3 regions of the Arthrobacter sp. OAP107 genome follow, and region 1 is predicted to be linked to each of the others. Evidence: riboswitches for the same ligand, from Rfam matches in the RefSeq annotation. Region 1 holds a riboswitch; each other region holds the start of a gene.
The links. A riboswitch is a leader RNA that binds a small molecule or an ion and turns the genes downstream of it on or off. The one in region 1 is predicted to bind cyclic di-AMP.
Positions count from the first base shown of each region.

Region 1 (2,257 bases):
TTCGGCATGGAAGTGCGGTTCGGCGGGGACGGGGCGATGGCCGGCAGGCAACCATGACCGCCACCAAGACCCTCCTTATTCTGCCCGAAGCGCGGATACCGCGGGAACACGCCACCGTCATAGTCCAGTCATGGAGATGGTGCCCGTCACAGGCCCGGCGGATTATCCGGACTAATTCAAAATAGGCTAAGCTGGCACTGGACGTACGGGCAGACAGCCGGTGCTGCGCCGCCGTCATACAGGACCGCCGCTGCAGCTTGCCGGATCCCGGTGCGGCGGGCCCGCGGTACGGTGGGACGGACACAAATACTGTGCTCGAGGAGCTGAGCTGAATGACGGATCTGATCGACACCACGGAGATGTACCTTCGCACCATTCTGGAGCTGGAGGAAGAGAACATCGTGGCGCTTCGGGCACGCATCGCCGAACGTCTCCGCCACTCGGGCCCCACTGTTTCGCAGACCATCGGCAGGATGGAACGCGACGGCCTCGTCGTCGTCTCCGGCGACCGCCACCTGGAACTGACCGAAGTGGGCCGGAAGCGCGCCACCGAGGTGATGCGCAAGCACCGGCTCGCCGAGCGCCTGCTCGCTGACGTTATCGGCCTTGACTGGGCCTACGTCCACGACGAGGCCTGCCGGTGGGAACACGTCATGAGTGAGCGCGTGGAGCGCCGGATCTATGAAATGCTCGATCACCCCACCGAATCTCCCTATGGCAACCCGATTCCCGGCCTGGCCGCACTCGGAGGGCAGCCTGCACGCCCGTTCTCGGACGGGGTGGTGAACCTGCTCGATGCCATGACCGGCTACGGCCCGGAATCCAAGGTCACCGTCAGCCGCCTGGCAGAACCCATCCAGGTGGAGCCGGAGCTGCTGCTCCAGTTGGACGAAGGCGGGATCCGGCCCGGCGCCGCCGTCTCGCTCGAACGCGTGGGGGAGTACATCTCTGTCCGCGTACCGGGGTTCGAGGGTGCCCTTGAACTGCCGCCGGAGGTTGCTGCGCACGTGTTTGTGCGCCTGGACTAAGCTCCAGGGAGCCTTGACCGGCGCCTAATCGTCCAGCGGCGCGGAAGCCGTATCCTGTCTGACATCTGCAGGCAGGATGACCCACCACTTTTGCACAGTGAATATAACGGAATTATTACCGTGCTCTTTAATCGCCTATAGTTAAACGGCAACGCCGATACAAAAGCGTTACCTGATCTGGAGCCGAACCCTGCCAGCAGATCAGCAGCACGAGTCACCCACTGGCAGGGGCGGGGGAACCACAACCGGCTGTTCTGACAGCCTTGGGGTGAAGTCCGCAGCAGCAAGTCTCTTCCGCAGAAGGAATCCTCCCGGGGATACCCCTGTGCCGGAATGGCTTGTGATGGCGGACCGGGTCTGAACTCTCTGACCCGAATCCGACAGCTAACTCCGCAGGCTATCCAGAGAGGAAACAGTACTTGTCCATGCAGAATGCCCGGGGCCGCCGCCGCGCGACTGGTCCCGCTCCGGAGCCGCGCCTTGCGGAGGCCAACGCCGCGGACCGTCCCCGGGACGCCCAGCGCGAAGCGCGCCGCCGCCGCCGGGGTCCGTTGCGGCAGGTTACGGATTTCGCCTCGGCCAGTGGCGTTGGGCAGAAAGCCGGCGTTGCCCTCGCGGCCACCGGCCTCCTGCTGACTGTTACTGTCCCCGCCACCAGCCCTGTCCTGGCTGCCGGCGAGCAGGGCGGGGCATCGGCGTCCGCTGCCTCACTGGCGCAGCCGAAGGTTTCGGCGGAACCGGCGGCAAAGATCGACTTCAGCCGCACGTCAGTCTCCACCACCGGCGACCCGGACGGAAAGCTCAAGCAGCTCCTGAGCGCCCAGTCGGCCGGCAGCATCAGCCGTGCGGCCTCGGTGGGCACCCTGGGCGGACCGCTGACCACGCTGGTCAAGTCCTCACCGTTCGGTTACCGGGTGAGTCCGATCACCGGCGGCGCCGGCGAGTTCCACCGCGGCCAGGACTTCGCCGCCGAGTGCGGCACCCAGGTGCTTGCTGCAGCCAGCGGCAAAGTCACTTTCTCGGGGTGGCACCCGTATGGCGGAGGAAACCGCATCGTGATCGATCACGGCAACGGCCTGGAGACGACGTACAACCACCTGTCGTCCTCCAGCGTCCAGGTTGGCCAGAAGGTCACCCGGGGCGAGGTTATCGCCCTCAGCGGGACCACAGGCGCCTCCACCGGCTGCCACCTCCACTTCGAGGTGATGGTCAACGGGGACGTCGTTGAT
Region 1 is NZ_JBEPOK010000001.1:4,215,986-4,218,242, reverse strand. It holds gene ABIE00_RS19315 (iron-dependent transcriptional repressor DtxR) at 333-1,028, shown strand; cyclic di-AMP (ydaO/yuaA leader) riboswitch at 1,200-1,442, shown strand; gene ABIE00_RS19310 (M23 family metallopeptidase) at 1,454-2,257, shown strand, end outside.

Region 2 (2,257 bases), 710 kb from region 1:
GTGGGCACGGTGGTGGTCACTCACAACCTGGCGATCGGCGTCGGCGTCGGGGTGCTGGCAGCGATGGCGATGTTCGCCCGCCGGGTGGCCCATTTCGCCACCGTGGAGCGGACGGAGGTGGAGCTCAACGGCCGGACGGTGGCCACCTACACGGTGGACGGCGAACTGTTCTTCGCCTCCTCCAACGACCTCTACACTCAGTTCGACTACGCCCGCGACGCCGAGCCGGACATCCACAGCGTGGTCATCGACCTGCACGCCTCCCACCTGTGGGATGCCTCCACCATCGCTGCGCTGGACTCCGTCACTGAGAAGTACCGGAGGCACGGCCGCGAGGTGGAACTGATCGGCCTTAACTCGGCCAGCATCCAAATGCGGGAACGGCTCGCCGGAAAGCTCAACGCCGCAGAGTGAGGTTCGCCACACTAATTACACCCTGAACCCATATCTGACGCGGGCGAACGCGACGTGAACGACACGGCCCCGTTACCTTAATGTGACATTGCCTGGAGCCTCCCGTACGGTGGAAAACGTGCCTTTTTCATCGAGGAGGCACTCCCGCGCTGATTGCCTAACTCTGCCGCAGCCCGAGGAACCAACCGCTGACCCATGTCCGGCAGAGACGGGGAAACCACTTTTTGGCCCGCTTGAAGCGGGCCTTGGGGTGAAGCCGCACAGCTCCTGACCACGCTCAGGACCGCGGCCGGGTGCCTCCCATCCGAATCCGACAGCTCACCTCGCAGGCATCGGGAGAGGCTTCTTCATGTCGTTCCGCTTTATTTCTGGCCGCCGTGCTGCGGCCATCCTTGCAGCATCCGGCCTGGCCTTCACCGGCAGCGTCGCGGCCAATGCCGCCAACGCTCCGGCCCAGCAGGCCCAGGCTCCCGCCGGCGTCTTCGCGACGGCAGGCCAGGTTCAGGCTCCGCTGAGCGCCGCCTCCAGCGTCAAGATCGACTTTGAGCGCCCTGCGGTCAAGTCCGCACCCGCTCCGGCGGTGGCAGCACCTGTCGTCGTCGCAAAGCCGGCAGTCAAGAAGGCCGCGGCACCTGCCGCTGTCGCGCCCGCACCGAAGGTCGCCGTCAAGGCTGCGGCTCCCGCGCCCAAGGTCGCCGTGAAGGCCGCGGCTCCCGCGCCGAAGGCGCCGGTCAAGGCTGCTGCAGGCGTCAACGCAGCCATGCTGGCCTCGGCCTACGCCCAGATCGGCATCACACAGGACTGCACCGCCATGGTGGAGAAGGCCCTCGGCGCCGCTGGCATCCACGTGGGTGACCTGGCCCCGATGCAGTTCCTGAGCTACGGCAAGGTGGTTTCCACCCCGCAGCCCGGCGACATGGTGGTCCAGTCCGGCCACGTGGCGATCTACGCCGGCGGCGGCAAGGTCATCAGCGGCGGCATGAACGGCATCAATGCCACCATGGCCCACCCGCTGTCCTGGCTCACTGCCACGGGCCCAGTTACGTTCGTGCGCGCGGCCTAGCAGCCGCGCGGCCCGGCAGACCTGAAAACCGCCGTGTTCCGCTGCCTTGGGGGCGGCGGAACACGGCCACCCCAAGGTGCTCCTACCTTTCTACAAGGACTGCGGAACACCATGGCTGTGCCTGATGAAAGACGGCAGTCTCCGGCTGCGAGTCAGGATCACCGGATCCGGATTGTCCCCCATGCATTCCGGATCCGGCGCCTGCTTTTAAGGCGGCAGAACCCGCCTCAACCCCTGACCGTGCGGTTCCGACCCTGCGATTTGGCTTCATACAGGGCGACGTCTGCGGCCGCGATCACCTCGTCGAGGTCGGCGGTTTTCGCATTGTAGGTGGAAATGCCGTAGCTGACGGTCGGCATCCGCAGCAACTCCGGAATATGTTGCGCTGCCAGCCTCCTGCTGATTTCGCCCGCGATGATTTCCGCGCTCTTGGGCCCGGCGCCTGGAAGCAGGAGGATGAACTCCTCACCGCCGTAGCGCCCCGCGACGTCCGTGGACCGCGCCGATGCGCTGCACGCCGCGGCAAACGCCTGCAGGGCCAGGTCCCCCGCCGCATGGCCGAAGGTGTCGTTGACCGACTTGAAGTGGTCGAGGTCGGCGAGGATCAGCGAGCCGCCGCTGTTGGCGGCCCTGCTGCGTTCCAGTTCTTCTGCGGCCGCCTCCAGGAAGGCGCCGCGGTTAAGCAGCCCCGTGAGCCCGTCCTGGGTGGCCACTGTCCGCAGCGCCCGGGTCTGCTGCTCGGTGCTCAACCCCGCCATGCTGAAGGAAACCACCACCAGG
Region 2 is NZ_JBEPOK010000001.1:4,921,616-4,923,872, forward strand. It holds gene ABIE00_RS22585 (SulP family inorganic anion transporter) at 1-414, shown strand, start outside; cyclic di-AMP (ydaO/yuaA leader) riboswitch at 595-760, shown strand; gene ABIE00_RS22590 (NlpC/P60 family protein) at 764-1,477, shown strand; gene ABIE00_RS22595 (GGDEF domain-containing protein) at 1,705-2,257, opposite strand, start outside.
Region 2: linked by a shared signal. The riboswitch ahead of ABIE00_RS22590 (NlpC/P60 family protein) and the one ahead of ABIE00_RS19310 (M23 family metallopeptidase) in region 1 are both predicted to bind cyclic di-AMP.

Region 3 (2,257 bases), 1.0 Mb from region 1:
GGCCGCGGCCATGGGCCGCAGCGTAGCCGGCATCCTGTTCGGCGCCTTCCGGGGAGGTTCGACGGCGGGATCCACCGCGGTGAGCGACCGTCCGGTCCGCTCGTCGAGCGCGGAGGACGTGGCGGTGCTGCTGGGCTATGCTCAGCGCGTCATCATCGTTCCCGGCTACGGGCTGGCCGTAGCCCAGGGTCAGCACACCGCGGCAGAGCTGGCACTGGCCCTGGAATCCCGGGGAATCCGCGTGGACTTCGCCATCCATCCCGTGGCGGGCCGCATGCCCGGGCACATGAACGTGCTCCTCGCCGAGGCCAATGTGCCCTACGAATCACTCAAGGAAATGGGCGAGATCAACTCCGAATTCCGCACCGCCGACGTCGCGCTGGTGGTGGGCGCGAACGATGTGGTGAACCCCGCCGCGAAGACCACCGCGGGCTCGCCGATCTACGGGATGCCGATCCTCGAGGTGGCGGATGCGCGCCAGGTGGTGTTCCTCAAGCGCTCCATGCGGCCGGGGTTCGCCGGGATCGAGAACGACCTGATGTTCGAGCCGCAGACCACGCTGCTGTTTGGCGACGCCAAGGAATCCCTGACAAAGGTGCTGAGTGCGGTGAAGGCCCTGTAGGGTGTTGGCAGCTGCACCCATGCCAAGCTCTTCCATGTTCCCGCCGTTACCCAAATGTGACTTTTGGTGCGGATGTGCGATAGCCTCGGCCGGTGCCCTGGTTCCGCTCAGGGCATTCCCGGGCAGAATGCCGAGCCCTGCCGCTGACCGGGATCCGTTCGCTATGACAGCTGGCAGGGACGGGGGAACCACGTTAGTACCGGCCTTGCGCATCAAGGCCTAGGGGTTAAGTCCAGACGCACCGCCTAAGCAGCGGGCAGGACCGGGTGACTCCCACCCGAACCCGACAGCTAACCCCGCAGGCATGGGAGAGGCACATCACCATGTCACGTAAGTCCACGCCCGCGCGCCATCGCGCCACCCCAACCACGTCCGTCGCCCTGCAGGGCCTGCAATTTTCCCTCAGGTCCAATGCCGCCTCAGTCGCCAAGCCGGCGGCCGCCGCCGCCGTCGCTTCCGGTCTCCTCTTCGGAGCCGGGGCACCCGCCCACGCAGGCGCCTACGCGCCCGAGACTCCGGCGGGCGGTGCAGCCCAGTCCGCCACGGCCCCGGCCGCTGCCGCCGTGCAGTCAGTCGCCGGCCAGGCGCTCGCCGCTCCGGCCCAGGCCGCGCCGGCAGTCCCTGCCCCGGCAGACGCCGGATCTGCTGTGGCCGGAGCATCGCACACAGTAGTGCCCGGCGATACCCTCGGGGCCATCGCGGCACGCCACGGCGTCAACCTCGATGCGCTGCTCGCAGAGAACGGCCTGTCACTGGCGTCGATTATTTATCCCGGCAACCAGATCCTCATCCCGGGGCCGGGCGCAGCTGCAGCCCCCGCGGTACCTGCCGCTCCGGCAGCTCCCGCAGTACCCGAAGTTCCGGCCGCACCTGCCGTTCCGGCCGCACCGGCAGCCCCGGCCGTCCCCGAGCCCGCCGGCATGGGAATCTACAACGCCTCCGCGTCGATAACCCCGGCAGCATCGACCGCCCCCGCCGCCAGCGGCGTGGGCGGAGCCATTGTGGCCTCGGCCCGGGCACAGCTCGGTGCGACCCAGGACTGCACCGTCCTGGTGGAACAGGCCCTGCGGTCCGTCGGCAAGTCCGTCGGCGACCTTGCGCCCGCGCAGTTCTACCAGTACGGCACTCCGGTTTCGGCACCGCAGCCCGGCGACCTGATGATCAGCGGCGGACACGTCGGTGTCTACATCGGCGGAGGGCAGGCCATCAGCAGCGGCATGAACGGTGTCAACGAAACCATCGTGCACCCGGCCTGGTGGCTCACCGGCTCAACTTACGTGCGGGTGAACGCCTAAGCGGCGCGTGGACGCCTAACAGGCGAAACGGTTCATACAGCAGCGGCGGGTGCATCGGCACCCGCCGCTGCGGCGTTTATTTGCCAGCCGATCGCCGAGGAGCACGCAACAAAAGTCACCCTCAAGCAACAAATGTTGACCAGAGGATACCTAGTCGGGTTAACTGGCAGCCTGACCGGATGTGAGCTGGAACACGTCGCGGCTGAAACTTTGCAAGCAACGCCGAGAGTGAGTTCCCGTGGACCTGATCACCACCGCCATGACCACCGCCGAGGTTGAGGCAGCAGCGAAGAGGCTGATGACCGCCTTCGCGGCCACCGATACAGACGGCTACTTCGAC
Region 3 is NZ_JBEPOK010000001.1:5,233,966-5,236,222, forward strand. It holds gene ABIE00_RS24040 (NAD(P)(+) transhydrogenase (Re/Si-specific) subunit beta) at 1-622, shown strand, start outside; cyclic di-AMP (ydaO/yuaA leader) riboswitch at 781-940, shown strand; gene ABIE00_RS24045 (LysM peptidoglycan-binding domain-containing protein) at 946-1,917, shown strand; gene ABIE00_RS24050 (YybH family protein) at 2,156-2,257, shown strand, end outside.
Region 3: linked by a shared signal. The riboswitch ahead of ABIE00_RS24045 (LysM peptidoglycan-binding domain-containing protein) and the one ahead of ABIE00_RS19310 (M23 family metallopeptidase) in region 1 are both predicted to bind cyclic di-AMP.